DNA from 3 places in the Paenibacillus sp. FSL F4-0122 genome. Region 1 is predicted to be linked to each of the others. Evidence: riboswitches for the same ligand, from Rfam matches in the RefSeq annotation. Region 1 holds a riboswitch; each other region holds the start of a gene.
The links. Region 1 has a riboswitch for cyclic di-AMP ahead of MHH49_RS09755 (3D domain-containing protein). Riboswitches for the same ligand answer to the same signal wherever they lie in the genome.
Positions count from the first base shown of each region.

Region 2: linked by a shared signal. The riboswitch ahead of MHH49_RS14940 (TrkH family potassium uptake protein) and the one ahead of MHH49_RS09755 (3D domain-containing protein) in region 1 are both predicted to bind cyclic di-AMP.
Region 3: linked by a shared signal. The riboswitch ahead of MHH49_RS07240 (hypothetical protein) and the one ahead of MHH49_RS09755 (3D domain-containing protein) in region 1 are both predicted to bind cyclic di-AMP.

Region 1 covers NZ_JBBODI010000001.1:2,287,565-2,294,556, forward strand. The annotation lists gene yabG (sporulation peptidase YabG) at 1-333, opposite strand, end outside; gene rsmA (16S rRNA (adenine(1518)-N(6)/adenine(1519)-N(6))-dimethyltransferase RsmA) at 499-1,383, opposite strand; gene rnmV (ribonuclease M5) at 1,380-1,931, opposite strand; gene MHH49_RS09755 (3D domain-containing protein) at 2,107-3,273, opposite strand; cyclic di-AMP (ydaO/yuaA leader) riboswitch at 3,559-3,788, opposite strand; gene MHH49_RS09760 (TatD family hydrolase) at 3,987-4,757, opposite strand; gene MHH49_RS09765 (HD domain-containing protein) at 4,809-6,092, opposite strand; gene MHH49_RS09770 (AbrB/MazE/SpoVT family DNA-binding domain-containing protein) at 6,388-6,642, shown strand.
Region 2 covers NZ_JBBODI010000001.1:3,453,086-3,460,077, forward strand. The annotation lists gene MHH49_RS14935 (CPBP family intramembrane glutamic endopeptidase) at 1-1,355, opposite strand, end outside; cyclic di-AMP (ydaO/yuaA leader) riboswitch at 1,676-1,853, shown strand; gene MHH49_RS14940 (TrkH family potassium uptake protein) at 1,916-3,274, shown strand; gene MHH49_RS14945 (potassium channel family protein) at 3,288-3,959, shown strand; gene MHH49_RS14950 (LysR family transcriptional regulator) at 4,483-5,385, opposite strand; gene MHH49_RS14955 (succinate dehydrogenase cytochrome b558 subunit) at 5,790-6,455, shown strand; gene sdhA (succinate dehydrogenase flavoprotein subunit) at 6,501-6,992, shown strand, end outside.
Region 3 covers NZ_JBBODI010000001.1:1,715,610-1,722,601, forward strand. The annotation lists gene kdpB (potassium-transporting ATPase subunit KdpB) at 1-1,175, opposite strand, end outside; gene kdpA (potassium-transporting ATPase subunit KdpA) at 1,192-2,868, opposite strand; gene kdpF (K(+)-transporting ATPase subunit F) at 2,881-2,958, opposite strand; gene MHH49_RS07240 (hypothetical protein) at 3,085-3,501, opposite strand; cyclic di-AMP (ydaO/yuaA leader) riboswitch at 3,754-3,943, opposite strand; cyclic di-AMP (ydaO/yuaA leader) riboswitch at 4,363-4,527, shown strand; gene MHH49_RS07245 (hypothetical protein) at 4,596-5,150, shown strand; gene MHH49_RS07250 (hypothetical protein) at 5,165-5,686, shown strand; gene MHH49_RS07255 (hypothetical protein) at 5,727-6,179, shown strand; gene MHH49_RS07260 (hypothetical protein) at 6,642-6,836, opposite strand; gene MHH49_RS07265 (ABC transporter permease) at 6,868-6,992, opposite strand, start outside.

The sequences.
Region 1 (6,992 bases):
CAGATGCAGTACTTTACCCGGCACTTCAAAATAAGGAGCTTCCTTGGAGGGTGGAGCCCATGTCCCCTCTGTTAGGGTTCCCCCGCTCCGCTGACTTTGCTCCTGACGGTCCTTCCGCAGCTGTGTCAGTGATTCCTTCGCTTTGATCTGTGCTTGCTGTCCCCGTTCCGTTATTCGGGTAGGAGGCACTTGAACCAGGTCATCCAGAGGAGAATCCGCCAACAGGCGGAAATCTGTGCCTTTAATGACGGCTCTATCCTGCACGATATTATCTACACGAAATGTTAAATCACCGCCATAAGATTTGCGAACGACCAAGTCTCCTAAATTCATTACAACCACCACCTCTACCCCATCGTATGGGCAAAGGCCTCAGTTGGTTCATAACTCGCCATATTTTTAAAATATAAGAATGTATAATGCTCCACCAGAATAACATCCTTATATTTCTACGAGAAACGGTTGTCGTCCTTTAAGACAACAACCGTTTCTTATTGCTTATTCAATTCCAGCGGCTAGCAAAACACCGCTTAAGCGGGCGTATTCTTCAAGACTGAGTGTTTCTCCGCGACGGGTCGGTTCAATACCCGCTTCTGCGAGTAAAGCCTCCAGCTGCTCACGTCCTTGTTCAGGGAAGTAACGAGCCTTCAGATTGTTAGCAATCGTCTTGCGGCGCTGTGTGAAAGAAGCGTGAACCACTTCAAAGAAATGCTTCTCACTCTCCACCTTTACCGGAGGATGCTCTCTAACCTTCAGACGGATAACAGCAGACTCCACATTAGGTTGAGGGATGAATACCGTACGCGGCACGATACAGACGAGCTCAGGCTCGCTGTAGTACTGCACGGCAATGCTAAGACTTCCGTATTCCTTTCCACCTGGAGATGCAGCCATACGCTCCGCAACCTCCTTCTGAATCATTACAACGATGTTATCAAGGGGAAGCTTCTCTTCAAGCAGCTTCATCAGAATCGGAGTAGTCACATAATAAGGCAGGTTAGCAACCACACTGACCTTGCTCACAGTGGTGAAATCTTCCTTGAACATTTCCTGCAAGTTCACATTGAGGACATCATCGTTACGAACCTTAACATGGGGATAAGGGGAAAGTACGTCTTTTAATATTGGAATCAGTCTACGGTCTATCTCTACGGCAGTTACAGCACCGGCTGTTAGTGCCAGACGCTCCGTCAGCGCTCCAATTCCCGGCCCGATCTCCAGCGCCCCAGAATCGCTATCTAGTCCAGCAGCGTCTACAATCTTGTCCAAAATATTTTGATCAATCAAAAAATTCTGTCCCAGGCTTTTCTTAAACTTGAATCCATAACGTTGAATAATCTCTTTGGTCCGTTTTGGAGTCGAAATTTCCTCTCTACCACTCATGAAGTAATGCCTCCCTGATCAATTTGGGCGAGAGCCCCGGCAAATTCCTCCCGCGTAATCCCAAACATCGCCAGCCGCTTGTACAGCTGTTTGCCGTTACAATATCCGATTCCAAGCAAATTACCAAGCGCCATACGTCTTTCAGCAGCCCGAGGGTGTACAAGCATTCCAGCGGCCATAAGGTCATCAATACCAATCAAAGCAGGTGCTCCTTCAAAAGAGGTATGTACATTACGCAGCGCATGACGAATCGCCTCTGGCGATGCATTCTCTACACCGATATCCCCTTTTCGAGTTGCGTCCTTCTCCGGAATAAAAGCATGCTTGCAGCCCGGCACCTTCGCTGAAACGATTTTACGAATTCGCTCCCCGGCATGGTCCGGGTCCGTAAGAATAATAACCCCTCTGCGTTCCATAGCTAGCGCAATCTTCGCAATTACAGTCCGGTTTACAGCAGAGCCGCCTGTCTCAATCGTATCTGCTTCCACAGCACGCTTAATGGCTACGGTATCGCTTTTGCCTTCAACGACGATTAATTCCTTAATCATATTTCTTGACTCCTTCCAAAAAAAGCAAAAAGAAGAGGATTCGCTCCTCTTCTTTTGGTTAAAGAATGTATAAGTGATGAGCGGTTGCTCTGCGATCAACGAAATGATCATCCAGCGTTCCTTACGGTTATCATCACTATAGCTTATCAAAGGATTTTTTGCAAAAGCTTCAGTTCTAGTTAAGCTCTGGTTTCACAGGTCCAATCACATATACGGTACGTGATTTACGGCCGAAATTACGAGCATGGCTCAGGGAATCATAATAGACATCCACTTTATTGCCTTTAATGGCACCGCCAGTATCCTCTGCACGGCGGAATCCAAGCCCATCGATATAAACCCACCAGCCAATAGGAATTACATTCGGATCTACTGCAATTGTACGACCTTCCGTTACGCGTGTTCCGGAGGCAGTTTTAGTACCTATTCCTGGCTCTTCTGACGAATAAGCTGTCATGGAGACGTTCTTAATCATCTTCTTGTACTCAAAGTCTACGCCAGCCTTGCTTGTGACGTTCTTAGTCTTAGCGCTAACTTTAGTCGTTTTGGAGGTAGTGCTTGATTTGGAAGTTGTTGTAGCTTTAGCAACTACAGTAGGCTTAGGAAGTGCTTTAGTACCAACGGCAATGATCTTATCTTTTGTTACCGTTTGTACTTCCTTGCCGATCATGCGCATAGAGGCCAGTTCTCCGTCTTGATAGATCTTTTCAATATGCTGAACCATGACGCCTGGTTTGCCTGCCTGTGCCACTCTAACTGTTCCCACAGTAAGGGAGGGATCTGCTGTCTTAATAACACGGAAAGGTAAGTTAGTTGTTCGCTGTACCGTTTGCTTGTTGATACGAACGATCTTAATCTCCATGTCAGCAGAGATGGTGGTGTCTAACGAAGGAAAAATCTTATCATAGCCTTCTAGGTTGATACCCAGTTTGTCAATCGCCTGACCGATAGTGTCTTCGGTCGTATATAACGTTTTTGTTGCTCCGTCCGCAGTAAGGCTAAATTTCTGCGCACGATTGATAACGACACGGTCACCGTCTTTTATTTCATCACTCAGACCTAAAGATAATTCATCATGCGGCTGCAGCGAAATTTGCTCTTTCTCCAACACATCACCAAGAAGTGCTTCTCGCGTTTCAAGTGTCTGTGTTTGCCCGTCTATTACTAAAACAAATTGTTTGTTACTTTGACCGTGTACGTACAGCAGAATTAACAGCGCGATTGCGATTGAAATCACACCTGCAAGTAAAAGTACGCGAGTATTTACTTGCTCCCACCGTAATGCGAAAGACCTGCTGGATGACTGCGAATCATGGGATACCTCTGGTTGGAATAAGCCCATTCTCTCCATCCTCCTTACATAGCCTCGTCGTCAATTTGTATATCATGAGGACTGAATTTCTTTGACGAAACTATTTGAGATTGTCACAGGATACGCACGTATTAACTTAGCGTCTCCTGCTCATGGATCGCCTGCTCGGCACAGCTACTCCCACACCTGTTATATAACAGTATGCGGGCAACATTCAGTTTATTCAAAAATAAAGAAGCCTAAAAAGAGTTCTCTTGAGGACTCTTTCGTGGCTTCTCCGATGTCAGAATACGCGGGAATGTTTGTGCACGAGGTTGCCTCTCTTACTTGCGCTTACGGGGTTAGCTGTCGGGTTCGGACGAAAGAGAGACGCCCTATTTCAGGTCACCCGCTCACGGCGGTTGCCCTTAAATTCACCCCAAAGACCACGTGAAGAAATCAAATATTGTTCTGCGGCAATTCCTAGTCGTATTCAAGATACAGGCATGCGGCAGTTCAATATTGGTTCCCCCGTTCTCCATACGGAGACTCAGCGAGACGATCCATGAATCAATGGCTGTCACAATAACAACAGCTCACATCACTGAAAAGATGATATCCTGTTTTGATGCATGTTGTAAAGGACGATTCAACCACGTTTAAGCAAATATATGGTTAAAATATTGTAATAATCAGCCGTTTTTATATTAAAAAAGTTTAATATATCGGCTATTCTCTATTTTTCACCCGTTTTACTCCTGTTTTCAGACAATCCCAAATCGTTCCAGTGCGTTCGCATACGTAATTTTAGCCAATTCTTCCCATGTTAACCCTTTAATTTCAGCCGCAGCCTCTGCTACTAACTTCACATGAGCACTCTCATTTCGCTTGCCACGGAAGGGGTGTGGAGTCAAATATGGAGCGTCTGTTTCGATCAATAATCGGTCCAATGGCGTCTGTGCAAGCACCTCTTTAGGCACTCTGGCATTTTTGAACGTTATCGGTCCTCCAAATGACAAATGAAATCCAAGGTCTAGACACATTTTTGCTGTTTCCCAGCTGCCTGAGAACGAATGCATCACGCCACCAATTTCATTTGCTTTTTCCTCCCGTAAAATCCGTACAACATCTTCATGAGCATCACGGTCATGTATACAGATTGGCATTTTTAGTTCACGGGCTAGTCCGATTTGTTTGCGGAAGACCTCCTGCTGCACATCCTTGGGAGAGGTATCCCAATAATAATCCAATCCAATCTCTCCGATGGCCACCACTTTTTCATGGCTGCAAAGAGAGGCGATCCAATCGAGGTCCCCCTCTTTCATATCAATCGCATCCTGTGGATGCCAGCCCACCGCTGCATAAATATAATCATAAGATTCAGCCAGCTTCATCGTTGAAGGGATCGTTTCCCGATTAAATCCAATATTGATCATCTTGCTAACTCCGGCCTCTACTGCACGAGCAATAACTTCCTCGCGATCCTCGTCGAATTGAGGCGCATCTAGATGTGTATGTGTGTCGAACAGATACATTTTAAAGCTCACTCCTTGTTGTTTTTATCAATAGTTCCATAAATATTTGTATTATTTTGCAAAAATCTCTGCTACAGAAGAGGGCAAGCGTGTAAGGGCTTTTTTCAGCTTATCCTGTGGGAAATATAGATGATATCTGCCACGATGAATTCCGCTTATTGAGCGCACAATATCCGATACCTCTGAAATTTCCCGCAATTGCTCATTCCGATCAAGCAGTAAAATTTGATTATTGTCGAAGGCTGCTCCTGGACGGAACACATCATAAGGCAAATCTGTCGGATAATCAATCTCTAGGTCATATTCTGGGTTAAGTCCCACTCCCGCAAAACTGCTGCGGATTTCCGTAATCATATCTGTATCCAAATTCTCGATCTCTACATATTTATACAGTTTACGATGAATAAAACGGGTACACAAGTCGCTTAATAACTCATCTTCTTCAAGTGTCCATTGCATAAAAGCAGTCTGTACCAGTGCCTCATCAAGCATTAAATATTGCTTCACTGTTACTTCTCCTCGAAAGAGATCTTCCAGCGGAGCGATCATAAAGCGAAATTTGTACCCCTCTTGGAACAATTCTTTAGCTCTACGGAAGATTTGACGCAAAATAATTTCAGAGCTGCGCGTCACCGGATGAAAATATACCTGCCAGTACATTTGATAACGTGACATTAAATAATCTTCAATGGCATGCATACCTGATTCTTTTACTACAATCCGCCCATTATAAGGACGAAGCATTCTCAAAATCCGATCAATGTCGATGGTTCCATAGTTTACACCTGTATAGTACGCATCACGCAGCAAATAATCCATACGATCAGCATCCAGCGGACTGGAAACCAAATTGACAACAATTTCATGCTCATAAGTCTTAGAGATAACTGAAGCTACTTTACGAGGAAAATCTTCCTCCACATCACGCAATATTTCGGTAATCTCCGTGTCCTCCAAAATAATCCGGCAGGTCCAATCCTCATGGTTCATTTCAAAAGCTTCTTCTATAGAATGGGAAAATGGGCCATGCCCTAAATCATGCAGCAAAGCCGCACACAAAGTAAGCAAACTTTCTTCCGGAATCCAATCCTTATACCCGCTGCGCTCAAATTGCGAAATGATTCTTCGTGTAATTTCATATACTCCTAAAGAATGAGAAAATCGACTATGCTCTGCACCATGAAAAGTGAGATATGAGGTACCTAACTGGCGAATCCGGCGTAAACGCTGAAATTCTTTTGTATTAATTAGTCGCCAAATAATCGTATCCTGTACATGAATATAATTATGAACGGGATCCTTGAAAACCTTTTCTTCCGTGAGCGGCTGCTTCATGAGATCAACTCCTTCTAATAATTTAATATGATTTTAACTAATATCAGTATATAATAAGTAATTATGTCGTACTTTGTCGAAAAGTATCATTTTTGGTCTTGGTAAATCGACAAAATGCTTTCAGGGTAATTCTTAATTTTTATAGGGACATTCAAAGTTCTTATGGAAATTTTCTTATTCAGCCTATGAAAAAAGGTTGACTGATTTGGGAATCGTTGGTATTATAAGTATCATAAAACAGTGAACAATGTCGAATAATGACGTTTTTGGAACATTGAGAGGAGTAACGATTGTTATGATGAAATCAACAGGAATTGTAAGAAAAGTAGACGAACTTGGACGGGTTGTTATTCCTATTGAATTACGCCGTACACTTGGCATTGGCGAAAAGGACGCACTGGAAATTTACGTTGATGGCGAACGGATTATGCTTAAAAAGTATGAGCCTGCCTGCATTTTCTGTGGCAACGCTGAGAACGTAACTTACTTTAAAGGAAAAATAGTTTGTCATGAATGCATTTCTTCCATCCCTACCCCTGTGACAAACTAAATTAAATAGTATATAATAGAACTAATCAAATTGTTAATTCTAACCTTTTCATATCTCCTTGACCTCCCGTGACCGCGGGAGGTATTTTTTATGTCTGGGTTTGCCCTCCCTAAGGGCAATGTACTTCAAGACGGAACCAGTAATACTTAGTTGTATTTCTTACAGTTATTTTAAATGATTTTTACCATTAAACGAATTAATTGTATTTTGTACACTTATATTCCCTATATCTCCGTGAAATCAATCATTTCCACCTTTATAACTGTATGAAGTACAACTAAACGAACAAATACATAAAAAAATTCAAAAATAACTGTACAAAGTACATTTAACCCACAGATAAATCATTC
Region 2 (6,992 bases), 1.2 Mb from region 1:
GCGACGAAAGTGTTCCGGAACACCTTTTTCAGCATAGGGATTCCGAAAAAGCGATAAATGGCTTCCTCAGATAAACCAGCGAGCCATGCGACGATAGGCAGAAGCCAAGCATATCTCATGTTATAAGGAGACTGGGTGGCGTCTGTAGTAGACCAATTGTGCAAGGTAAACGATAATATGATGAACATAACCGTCTGCACCCCTAGCAGAACGAAAGCCCACATGTATCCAGCCCGGATACTATCCAACACATATTGTCCATAGCCGGGCTCTTTGGCGCGGGGCCAAGGGTTCATGCCTCCCTCTTTTCGCCATAGGCCATTGCCGCCCACTAAAGAGAAGTAAAGCAAGGAGGACATCAGCAGGCTGTATAAAGCATAAATGATAAACATAATGACAGAGGTAATCTGTGCTTCTAGCCCTTCGCCTGTTGATTCAGGCAGCATATTATAGGTGCTGATCATCATGATTACAAAATAGGCTGAGCTTAGGAATACCCCACGTTTAAAGGAAGTATGCTCTCTTCTAAGAATACTGTAGACGAGTGCCAGAATTCCTAAAATCAGTGTGGGTATACCGTAACCGAATAATGTCAGCTTTTCCGCTAAAGAGGTCTGTCCTTGTACGTAGGAGGTATGCCAAGCCGGTGCAGTGAATCCGGCATTAAAGCTGGAGACCTGCTCTCCACTGAAATCAAAATAATAGTGCAATAAGGATTCGCCGACCTGAACAGTGCTATCCGTATACACCAGCCCATGGCTTCCTGTATTCGATTCAATTTGTAGCTTGGCAGGATTTACTTCCCATTCCTGAAGCCAAGGACGAGCAAGATTCTCCTTCTGCGCTAGAGTGAGGTCAGCTCCCTTGTCCTCTTTTGCACCAACGGAAGCAATGCCAGACCCCTCTTCGGAGGCAACTTTTGCAGCCTTTGAGAAAGCGACAATCTCGCCGGTATACATATTGAGGTCAACGATGATTTGCGGCTCTTGATCCGCTGACGGAGTAAGCGTTGCACGAAAGACATCAAAAGGATATTTTTGATCCAATTTTTTCTTGGTGTAGTCCTCCACAAGCTTCTCGCGAGACATATAACCATAAAAGGAAGAGTCCGTCTCGTAAAGTACATTCCATTGATCGTTTGGTGCTTCGGTGTAATTGAGCTTTTGTTCTGCGAATAATACGGCTTGGTCACGGGCTTCTGCCTTGCTAATAACGGTGGTATCTTCCCCTGTAGAGCTGCTTAGCAGCGAAGGGGAAATCTGAAACATAATAAATAGAATAAGACCGATAATGCCCGAGATGATGAGCCTCTTGGAGAGGGCACGTTGCTGTAGGGGCTGGCCGACGGGATTCATGTAACGCCTCCTTGTTATGTACTGACAATGTTATGTTCCATTATAGTATTAGTGCCTGGCTGGTTACAAAAAACATTATATGTTCTTTTTATGGGTAATAGAGATAGTATAGAATAGTCATGTGAATTTATACCATGAATTTTATCGTGTTCATTTGTGTACGAATGGTGAGAATCGGTGTAATTGCAGGGAAAACACGGAAAAGTGATGAGAAAAGGTACTCCATTTGATGCAGTCTCTTTAAACCGCATTTTTTCATGTGAATGAGCATTAATTGTGTCTTTGTGAATTCACTAAATAACGTATATAATTTGTATGCAATTGTATAGTAGCCGAATTTCTGGTGAAAACGGGGGAACCATAAGAAGTGATGAAAAGTGGAGTGTACAAGATAAATGGCACTTTCATCAGGGGTGAATTTCGTTCTAGGAACGAATAGGGCAGCCTGCACAGTCCGAATCCGTCAGCTAACCTCGTAGGCTAATTTACTGCAGGAACCAAGTCAGCATTGGTTTTCCAGTGCTTTTTTTGTTGGAATTTTTGATAAGAAGGTGAGCATAGTGGCTTCACAGTTTCGCAGGATTTCTGAATTTAAGTTTCTGAAGCTCTCGCCGCCGCAGATACTGGTGCTTGGTTTTGCATCGATTATTCTGATAGGGGCCTTGCTGCTTATGTTGCCCATTTCAAGCACAAGCGGGAATTCCGTGGAATTTATTGATGCATTATTTACTTCAACTTCGGCAACCTGTGTAACAGGACTTGTTGTGCTGGATACCGGAACTTCGTTCACGATTTTTGGGAAAACCGTAATTATGATCCTGATCCAGATCGGCGGCTTAGGTTTTATGACCATGGCCACTCTATTTTCACTGGTGTTAAAGCGTAAAATTTCTTTGCGGGACAGGCTAATCCTACAGGAAGCCATGAATCACGGCTCTATGGAAGGAATTGTGCGACTGATCCGGAGAGTCCTTATATATTCTCTTGTCATAGAAGGCTGTGCCGCTTTGCTGCTGTCTATTCGCTGGGCTTTTGATATGCCACTGGGAAAAGCGATTTATTTTGGCATATTTCATGCGGTGTCTATGTTTAATAATGCGGGGTTCGATATTTTTGGGGATTTTCGCAGTTTAACTGATTATGTATATGATCCGCTTGTGAATATTATTGTGATGTTTCTGATTGTCTCCGGCGGGATTGGTTTTATTGTAATGTCAGATCTGGTGGAGTTTCGGGTAACCCGCAGGCTGTCTCTACATAGTAAAGTTGTCCTGTCCACCAGCACAGGGCTGATTCTGATCGGAGCTCTGGTTATTTTTATATTCGAGTTTACTAACACTCGTACCCTAGGTTCACTGAATTTTGGCGGTAAAATATTATCAGCCTTCTTTCAATCCGTGTCTCCCCGTACGGCTGGCGCGAACACAGTTGATATTGCTGGACTTCGGCAGGCTACACAATTTTTTATAGTGATTCTTATGTTTATTGGTGCTTCTCCAGGCTCAACGGGCGGCGGGATCAAGACAACAACCTTTACGATGATGATTGGTGCTGTTATTGCTATGCTGCGTGGACGGGAAGATGTTGTGTTGTTCCGTTATCGGCTGGCTCAAGAGCGCATCTACAAGGCATTAACGATCACACTGCTGGCTTTGTTGTTAATCGCCTCTGTGTCGATGATACTCTCCACAACTGAAGACAGTAATTTCTTGGCAATCTTGTTTGAGACGACCTCCGCCTTTGCTACGGTAGGACTGACTATGGGGCTAACTCCGGAACTGTCAGCGATCGGTAAGATTCTACTCTGTCTGACGATGTTTGCAGGTCGGCTAGGTCCACTAACCTTGGCGTATGCACTCGGTCCCAAACAGGGTAAACCACTGTATAAGTATCCTGAAGGTAAAATAATTATTGGATAGGAGTTAATTAGAAATGAAAGCACAGCAATTTGTAGTAATCGGCTTAGGTCGCTTCGGTTCAAGCCTGGCGCTTGAGCTGATGGAAATGGGCTACGAGGTGCTCGGCATTGACCACCATGAAGAACGCGTGGAGGAAATGAGCGATCAGCTGACGCATACGGTAGTAGCAGATGCTACAGATGAGGGAATTATGCGCTCGCTTGGTGTACGGAACTTTGATTGTGGGATTGTTGCGATTGGTGACAATATGGAGAGAAGCATTCTGGCGGCCATTTTGTTAAAGGAGATTGGAGTCAAGCAAGTGGTGGCTAAGGCAATCTCCATCCTTCATGGCCGCGCACTGTCGCGGCTGGGGGTTGATCGGGTTATTTTTCCGGAGCGGGATATGGGGATTCGTGTGGCACACCAGCTGGTGACGCCCAATTTGCTGGATTATATTGAACTGTCCAAGGATTATAAAATTGTCGAGCTGACCGTGCCATCCTGCATGAACGGCAGAAGCTTGTCCGATTTAAATACAAGAGCTAAATATGGCTGCAGCATTGTTGCCCTAAATAGGGAAAGCGGAATAATCGTCGCTCCAACTGCCCATGATTATTTAAGTGAAGGCGATGTTATGGTACTCATTGGTCCTAATGAAAGTATTGACCGTTTTGAGAGTGAAGTTGTGAACCAAGAATCATAGTAAAAGAAGCTGACTCAAAAGTAGTGAATTCTACTTGGGGGCAGCTTCTTTTTTATGGAGTAAAGAGTAGGAAAAGTAATGGATTTTACTATGCCATATGACTATAGATCACGCGTAGTGATCTGTGCTATTGGGGTGTGTGGTGGGCGAGTTACTAGGTGTGATATTCGTACGGCTGTAGTAGATGATTTGTGGTATCTGTGACAGTGGACTATGGGCGAGATGCGTTCTTTGTTTGTACGATGTACAGAGTGGGTGTGAACTAATTAGAGAAAACTTCCCTGAAAACAGCCGCTATTCGCTCTAAATAAACGAAATTAGGGAATTTCTCCCTAATAATTAGAGGGATTCCTTATTAGCTACTGAATCGGCCAAAAATTAGGGAAGTTTTCCCTAATTATAAGTCTTCTGAACAAAAATCTCTGAATTTTAGGGATAAATCCCCTAATCTTTCGATAAGTGCTTCACTTATTGCCTCATTTGGAGATCAATAGGTGCGCCCCTTGATTCATTTGGTCCGGCTTTACTGCTCACGTTCTGTCAGAAACATCTCTTCGGTTACTTGCACCAGACTGCGAGCCGCCGTGCTCATGCTTCCATCGTCACGGTAAATCAGGCAGGTGGTCCGTTGAGTCTGCTCCAGCTCCTTGATATGTAAGGACACCAGTCCGCCGCCGTTCAGCAGCTCTGGACGCAGATAAGACTTTGGCAGCAACGCAGCCGCTTTGACAGTCGGAAGCAGCCGCACGATGGCTTCGAAGGAGTCAATCTCCATGCGCACATCGGGATCAATCCCGCAGCGCTGGAATAGATCGTCCGTCAGGCGCCGGTACCAGGTCCCCTTTGAGAAGAGAATCATAGGCAGCCGGGATAGATTATCCATGGTTAGCTTGGAAGATAAATTTAAAGGATGCTGCTCTGAGACGACCAGTCGCAATTGATCCTCAAACAGAGAAATGCAGCGTAACCCAGGTTCTTGAATAGAGGAAGCGATCAGACCTACATCTGATTTCCCCTCACTAACTGAGGATACGATCTCATGCGTTCGGCCTGTAATCAGCTTCAGCTCTGCGGTCGGATATTTGTCCATATAAGCGTTAACCAGCGGCGGAAGCGTGGTCTGCAGTGAGGTAAGACTAGCCCCCAAGGTGACAAGCCTTGGCTCCCCCTCTTTGAATTTAGAAAGGGCTTCCAGAAACTTGGAACGCTGCTGCCGTTGTTCAAGCGCATAGGAATAAGTGAGACGCCCAACCTCGGTTAACTCCAGTCGTTTGCCATAACGATTAAACAGTGCGACCCCCAGACGTTCCTCGAGTTTAGAAATTTTGCGAGACAAGGCGGGCTGGGATAGATTGAGCTGGCGTGAGGCCCGGTTTAAGCTGGAATGTTCCACAACTGCTGCAAAAACATCTAAATCGTCAAACATATATTGAGGTTCCTCTCCTAGTGCGATGTATGATCAGTAGTGATGAAATTCATAGCCTTAAGGGTAACTGTTCTTATTACATAAGGAAAATCAGGTTATGTCGGAAAATGTTGTTTCGCTAAATGAGAATTATTATCATATAAAATCTATTCTTATGCGTTTATTGTATAACGTTTAATAATTAGATTGCAATTCCCTTATAAGCGAAAAAAGAGTAACATGAAAAGTGACACAAGATATTCACATTTTGTGAAAAATAAAACTAAGTCCGGTAAACTCTAGGATAACGGTAAATTAAGGAATTATGTCATTGGATTGTCAACGTTATCCTGTGTCAAATGTAGTTCCGGCGGTGAATACCCATTAATGAAAACGCTGTTTTAATCGGAAAGGGGTTACTTTGTATGAAAGGATTTTATTCCAGAAAGATTCATTCCTTGCTAGGCGTTATCCCACTTGGAGCCTTCTTCATTGAGCACATGATGACGAATTTTGCGGCTGTAGAGGGTGGCGCTTCCGGTTTCACTGACAGCGTGTTATGGCTGAACAGCTTACCGCTCGTCTTCTTCCTGGAATTGTTCGGTATATGGCTTCCTCTGCTGTACCATGGGGTATACGGACTTTATATTGCGTATCAATCCAAGCCGAACTTGAACCGTTTCAACATTGAAAGAAACTGGCGTTATACCCTGCAACGGATTACAGGTATTGTTACCTTTATCTTTATCGTCTGGCACTTGTTCCAAACACGGGTTCAGGTGGCAGTGGGTAATGTGGAGCACGAAGAATTAGGCGGTCTCATGCACGATATCGTGACTCAGCCACTTCTGCTGACACTGTATATTATCGGTATCGTTGCTGCATGCTTCCACTTCTCGAACGGTCTCTGGTCTTTCTTAATCAGCTGGGGAATTACCGTCGGTCCTCGTGCACAGCGGGTATCTTCTTACCTCTGTCTTGGCATATTTGTCTTAGTAACGTTCATGTTCCTGATTTCGCTGGTTACTTTCCGTGACAGTGAATTTCAAACTGCAGCAACTATTGCCCAGTCCATAAAGACCTTCATTTAATTTAAGAATCCTTTCTGATATTTTCGATAAAAGGAGTGAACTATCATGGCAACATCCGATATCATTATCGTGGGCGGCGGTCTGGCCGGCTTGATGGCTACCATCAAGGCAGCGGAAGCTGGTGCGCATGTCCATTTATTCTCATTAGTTCCTGTAAAAAGATCACACTCCGTATGCGCGCAAGGCGGCATCAATGGCGCGGTAAATACAAAAGGTGAGGGCGACTCCCCTTGGGAGCATTTTGACGACACTGTCTATGGCGGTGACTTTTTGGCGAATCAGCCGCCGGTTAAGGCGATGTGTGAAGCTGCGCCAGGTATCATTCACCTTATGGACCGGATGGGCGTTATGTTCAACCGCACACCGGAAGGTCTGCTCGATTTCCGTCGTTTCGGCGGAACGAAGCGGCACCGTACAGCTTTTGCCGGCGCGACAACAGGCCAACAGCTGCTGTACGCGTTGGATGAGCAGGTGCGCCGCTGGGAATCTGAAGGTCTCGTAACTAAACGCGAGAACTGGGAGTTCCTTTCGGCTATC
Region 3 (6,992 bases), 570 kb from region 1:
TTACGAACAGATCGTCCATCCCGCAGATCTATACCACTCATCCGGGTCTCAGCCTTAAACTCTACGAACTCTCCGCCTTCAGCAAGTTTGCTGTCATAGCTGCGTTCCAGCTTCTTAGCCAGCTCAATAACAGAACGTCCTTCCGGAGTCTCATCCTTTAGCGAACTAATAGCTGCCCAAGCCGTAAGCTCAGCTTCCGTTTCATCTCCAACTGGCACAAAATCACTCGCCATCCGGTTTCCGAAAGTAATCGTACCGGTCTTATCTAGAATCATTGTATTAATGTCGCCGGCAGCTTCAACGGCCTTCCCTGACATAGCAAGGACATTAAACTGTGTGACGCGGTCCATCCCTGCTATCCCGATAGCGGAGAGCAGTCCCCCGATTGTGGTCGGGATCAGACAGACCAACAGGGCGATCATAACAGGAATATCTAGATCAACACCCAGATAAGTCGCAATTGGCCGCAAGGTCACTACTACAATCAGGAAAATCAACGTCAGACTGATCAAGAGTGTATTTAGTGCAATTTCATTGGGTGTCTTTTGACGTTTCGCCCCTTCAACGAGGGAGATCATCCGATCCAAGAATGACTCACCGGGATCACTGGTAATTTTGACTTTAATCTCATCACTAACTACCCGGGTGCCGCCTGTGACTGAGCCGAAATCTCCGCCGGCTTCCTTAATAACAGGTGCAGATTCACCTGTAATTGCCGATTCATCTACGGAGGCCAGCCCTTCAATCACTTCACCATCGCCAGGGATAAGTTCTCCCTGACTGACGATCACGATATCTCCTTTCCGCAGCTCGGAGGAAGAAACGGTCTTCACAGACCCTCCAACGAGCTTATTAGCTGTGATATCCTGTTTCGTTTTCTTAAGCGAATCCGCCTGGGCCTTCCCGCGGCCTTCAGCCAGCGCTTCAGCGAAGTTGGCAAACAGCACTGTGAATAACAGAATGAACAACACCGTGATATTGAAGCCTACCGATTTCTCTGCATTAAAATATCCGGGGGCCAGTACCATAAGCAATACAATAATCGTGCCGATTTCGACTACGAACATGACCGGATTTTTGATTAACGTCACCGGGTTAAGCTTAATAAAGCTATCCTTTACAGCGCTTAGGAGTATGGGTCCCGTCAGCAGCTTTTTTCTTTTTACAGTACTCATCTTGTTCTCCCTCTTCCTACCGTAAGGTCAAATATTCTGCAATCGGGCCGAGCACAATGACCGGCAGAAACGTCAGCGCACCGATAATCACTACCGTACCAATCAGAATTCCGGTGAACAGACCATTGTCTGTGCGGAATGTGCCAATCGTCTCAGGAACCGGCTTCTTCTGGATCAGTGAACCTGCAACTGCCAGCATTGCGATTATAGAGACATAACGGCCAAGCAGCATTACGATCCCGGTTGTAACATTCCAAAAGGTGGTATTGTCCGCAAGCCCTTCAAATCCTGAACCATTGTTCGCGGCAGAAGAGACATATTCATATAACACTTGGCTAAGTCCATGGAATCCGGGATTCGTAATGGAACCGTTGCCCAAGCCCGTTAAGAACGCACCTGCTGTTGGTACAAGGATAATGAACGGATGCACAAGGATAGCAATCGCAATCAGCTTCATCTCCTTGGCTTCTATCTTTCGCCCGAGAAACTCTGGTGTTCTGCCAACCATTAGTCCACATAAGAAGACGCCCATGATGGCATACATCAGCATATTGATTAGTCCTACACCTTTTCCCCCGAAGACGTTATTGAGCATCATTAGGGCCAGAGGGGTAATGCCACCCAGCGGTGTCAGCGTATCATGCATATTGTTAACACTACCTGTCGTAGCTGCCGTTGTTACCGAAGTGAACAGCGAAGATTGCGGGATCCCAAAACGTACCTCTTTACCTTCCATGCTGCCTTGCGAAGACTCGATCCCCAGCGCATTAATAGCGGGATTCCCTTTAGTTTCCGCATAATAATTCAGCCCCAGCAGCAGAACGAACAAGGTCATCATTGCTGTGAAAATCACCCAGCCCTGACGTTTGTTCTTAGCGAACAACCCGTACATATATGGCAAAGAGGCTGGCAACATCCACATAGAGAGAATCTCCAGAACGTTCGTAAGTGGATTAGGGTTCTCAAAAGGATGCGCTGAATTGGCTCCGAAGAAGCCGCCACCATTCGTACCTAAGTGTTTAATTGACTCCAAAGAAGCGACTGGACCGATAGCGATTTGTTGCGTCTGCCCTTCGAGTGTAGTGACCTCAAGCGATGGCTTGAGCGTTTGTGGCACATGCAATCCTACCAGCACCAATGAAACTAGCAGAGCTAATGGAATGAATACACGAATATGTGCTTTTACGAAGTCCTCAAAAAAATTCCCGACTGATTTCTGTCCTGTAATCCCTCTGACAAAAGCAACCGCAACAGAAAATCCGCTCGCTGCAGACGTGAACATCATCATCGTGATGACTGCCATTTGTGAAAAATACGATAGTCCCGTCTCCCCGCTATAATGCTGCAGGTTCGTATTGGTCATAAAGCTGATCACCGTATTAAATGAAAGCGTCTGTTCCATATCGGCAATTCCATTCGGGTTCAGCGGCAATCCCCGCTGTAATCTTAGAAAAATATAACTGAAAGCAACCAGTACGATATTAGTTAAAACAAAGCTGAGTGCATACTTCTTCCAGGACATTCCGTCCCGTTTTTTCAGGCCGATCAGCTTATAAATACCTTTCTCTGTGCCTGCAAACCAGCGATCCGTACGATTCGGTTCGTTAGAAAATACATGATATAAATACGTCCCCATCGGCTTGACCAACAAGATGAGAATTACAATTACGACGACTATTTGCAAAATGCCCATGAATGCCCCTCCTTAAAATTTCTCAGGATGAATCAACGCGTAAACCAGATATATAAACAACAGTAGGGTAACAGCGATTACTAGAATCACAGCTTATCCCTCCCCGTATCCTCAACTACACCTGCGCACCAGCGCATAAAGCCATAAAATAACCCGTAAATTACAGCTAACGAAGCCACCATATACAGATCCATCATATCTTCCGCACTCCTTCCATTATCCTTGATGAGGTGATCTATCGATTAGAAAATCAGCATCACCACTATGGGAATAGATTACATAGCTCGCACCAAGTCTTTTATAGACCAATCTAGGATTTATAGAACTTGTAATCACAAAAATTGGCTGTGTCGTCCAGGTACGGCACATCTGAATATAGCGGCAGCAAAGCGGAAAGCTGCTCTCAAACAGATATACCCTGCCTACCGGGAACGATGGGCGAAACCAAGTGCTCTGATGGCGGGTATCCACTAGAATAACCTGCTCGATTCCGAGCTCCTCTAGTAAAGCCTTCTCAGCCAGATTGTTGGTTAATCCCGCCATCTTAATACCCCTGAACTTCAGAAGTTTAATGAAATGTTCTCCCGCCTTTGTAGGCGCACATACAAGCACATATTCATTCTGATCCGTCATCTCTTTTTTCTCCTCCTGCTCATTTACAACAAGGAGGCAACGAAAATCTCCGAAAGGATGTTGACCTATCGTCATTTTCGGGCACAACCTAAAGCTCGGTTGTGTCACGTCATTAGACGCTGCCTTACAAATACCGCTAATGATGAATTTAGCGACCTCTTGGGGGAGGCCTCCATAAATGCTTTGCTTCTAAGAGCACAGCAAAAAGCCACAAAGGATCTCCTCTGTGGCTCGCTAGCGGTCACATTGCACTCATCCTCTCTCCATACGCTTACGAGGTTAGCTGTCGGATTCGGGCGGTGAGAGTCGCCCTACCTGTATAGATGCGAACTCACTCGCACCCTCTACAGGATTCACCCCATAATCAGCTTCCGACTCTCACATCGGCTGCCGATTGTTGGTTCCCCCGCTTTCCTTATCGGAAATTAAGCGGATCAAATATTCGATTGTCGTTGAAACAGGAGTAATCATACTCTTATGCACGAAGACTTGTAAAACCTGAATGATGCCAAAATAATGCAAATTAAAAACTATTTTCCCATTAGATAGCGCTTACTTGATATCTAATCTCTCTATATCTCTTGTTTACTCGAGTTTCGAGCGTTTAATCGCTATCTATAACCCATGTGATTTTATTCACCTTTTTAGGGTGAAAATACTGCAAATTCCCTTTATAGGTTGAAACGCAAGAAGCAGAGGTTGAGCGAGAAAGAGGCGCGATAACACGCCATAAATACCTATTTACCTCGTTTTTCAGTCGTAGTCGGCAGGATATGGTTAAAATCGCTCTAAAAGAACATTTTCCGTTTTTTACAGAAAATCTTGAAAAGAGTATGATTCGGGTTGAATCTAATTCATGAAAAACAATCAACGCTGAGTTCCTGCATTCGCAGGGAACGGGGGAACCATCAGGCCACCTGGCCTACTTGGGGTGAATCCAAAGGAGACTGCGTAAGTCTCAATAGGTAGGGCGACTCTCACCGTCCGAATCCGACAGCTAACCTCGTAAGCGTAAAGAGAGAGACCCTTGATCCGCCACGCTTTGGCCCAGGTATATCTGCCTGTAATCCAAAACCGCAGCAGAGGTCCTCCTCTTGCTGCGGTTTTTGCGTTACCTGAGCCTATTAGGTGATAGCACGCTGGATGGGGTGAATGTTTTGAAGCACTATTATTTAGGGATACATCAAGGGCTGCTTGAGCCGATAAGTCTAAATTACGTTTGTTTCGGGGCCTTGTGGTTCGAAGAAAATAATCACAGGTACATTGTAGGTTATGCATTTGGCCAGAACCAGATCCAAGCCCTTCGCCAATTCAGTACACCTTCTTCTTGTAAAGACTGTTTAGACTCTAAGATTGTATATGAAATATATAAAAAAATTCGAGAACAACAACAGCAGCAGGATTGGTCATCGCATCAAAAACTCCCGTGGTTTACAGCCTTCAAGGAGCCTTGGAAAGATGTAAGCGCCGGTTGGTATGTCTTGAGATCCCGCAGCACCTTTCCCTTACATCTATCTGTTATACGGAAAGAGAAGTTCCGACTATGGCTAGAGCATACCGCAGTCTGTGAGAATAAAATGGAAATGCTCGCTTGTGTAGAAAAGGCTAGTGTCACTCATCATGTAGACTTAAAGCTTTTGGAAATCTAAGGAGGAACCCTACTATGGACCAGCGCAGACTATCCCGCATTGAAGTATTTGTATTGGATGAACCCGAGCCTATTCACTATGGAATGGAAGGGGCTGAAGGCTGCCGTTATGGTATTCTGAAGCTCACCTGTAAGGGAGGTTGCAGTTGGGGGGCTTGTCTAATCTCTGCCAACACCAAAAATTTCGATCTCATTAAATGGAGTTCTTTTTTACGGGCTATCTGTCATTGCCGTCTTGAGGAAGCGCTGGATAAGGTCCGCCGCGAAGGTTCAGATTGGGAGCAGGTTAAGCTTGAGCTAGTTCAGGGTGCTTTGCAGGATTTAAAGGCCAAGCTCCAGGGTAAATCCTTGGCTGGGCATATTCAGCAAGGGCGTCTGTACAGTGTTGCAGCTGGGGGGAGCAATTCCAGAAGTGAACGGCTCTACTACAAACCTTCCAAAGCTTTTTCCACTGCCTCCCAGCAGAAACACAGTTGCCCGGAACCAGACACCGCCGATCTTATCAATAAATCCATCTCTTACTTTTCTATATTATAGATTCAAGCAAATCTCTCATTCTGAAAGGATCGTGTTCACCATGCCTGACCCCTTACCTCCCGTGTCCACCTACAGTGCTAAATTTGCAGAGTGTGTTCAAAAGTATACTAATGAAGTCTACGTACTCAGTTCCATGTTATTAGAACAATCTAATGAGGCAGACAAGGTTACTATCCGCACCTTCACAGAGCTTCATAAAATATATCGTCAGGATAACTTCGACCCTCAGTTATTCTCTATCCACGCTTACCGCACTTGTATTCGCCAGTGTGCTGATTCTTTTGCCCGGCGCTCTCTTCTATCGGCTAAGGGATTACCTTGGGAGGAACAGCTTGTGAAGGTATTGTGGTACGGCTTAAAGCTGCCTCTTTCTCAAATAAGCATTATTCTGCAAAAAAGTGTTCCTGCACTGAAAGCACAGCTTAGAGCTGTACGGGAGCAGATGACCGACCAAGCGGATATACGAACGAGCGCAAATCTTTCTATAATTTAGTCACTGACTAGAATTCAGACGATCTTTAAGCGCATGAAGCATCTAACGGACTCAGGAGCCTTTAATTGAAGCTTTTCCTCAAATTTGGCCGGCGTTCGGACTCCAGTAGAAATCCCGAGCGATGAGCGTCTCGGATCGTCTTCAAGCAGGCCCTAATCATCTTCCACCAAGGCAAGGCTTACGGACCCAGATGACATTATTTGCACGTTTATCGCCTTTTGAGCATAGTATCGGACTCCAGTGCAACTATTTGGTTAAAAGAGCTACTAATTCACCGTTTTTCATGCCAATAGCGACTATTGTGTCCGATATCTTGCCAAATCTCGATGATTGTTGCATTTAAGTGTTGCTGGGTCCGTTAGCTATATCAGCTCGTATACAAAGAGATTGCCAACGCAAAAACGGGGATATCCCAGCAACCATAAATGGCTGTTAGGATCCCCCCCGAAAATTCAGTACCTACTATTGTGCCTTACTCTTACGCGCCTTACTGTACATCCACAATCCTGCCAACATCCCCACTATAGCAACACCGGTCAATACGCCTTGAACGAAATCCATAAAAGTGGAGCCATCCGGAAGCATTCTACTAACCGAAGCCAGTGATACCGAACTCATTAAAAGCATAATGGTATATTGTTCGCTTGTAGACATCATTAGCACTCCTTAAAAGTTATATGAGGCCTTCTTAGATCTTGTATGCTTTCATCGCTTTTCTGATTTCTTTAATACTTGGGCGTTTGCCGTACATCAGTACGCCGGTACGATAGATCTTGGCTGCCAGCCATCCGAAGATGAAGGTAGTCACAAGCA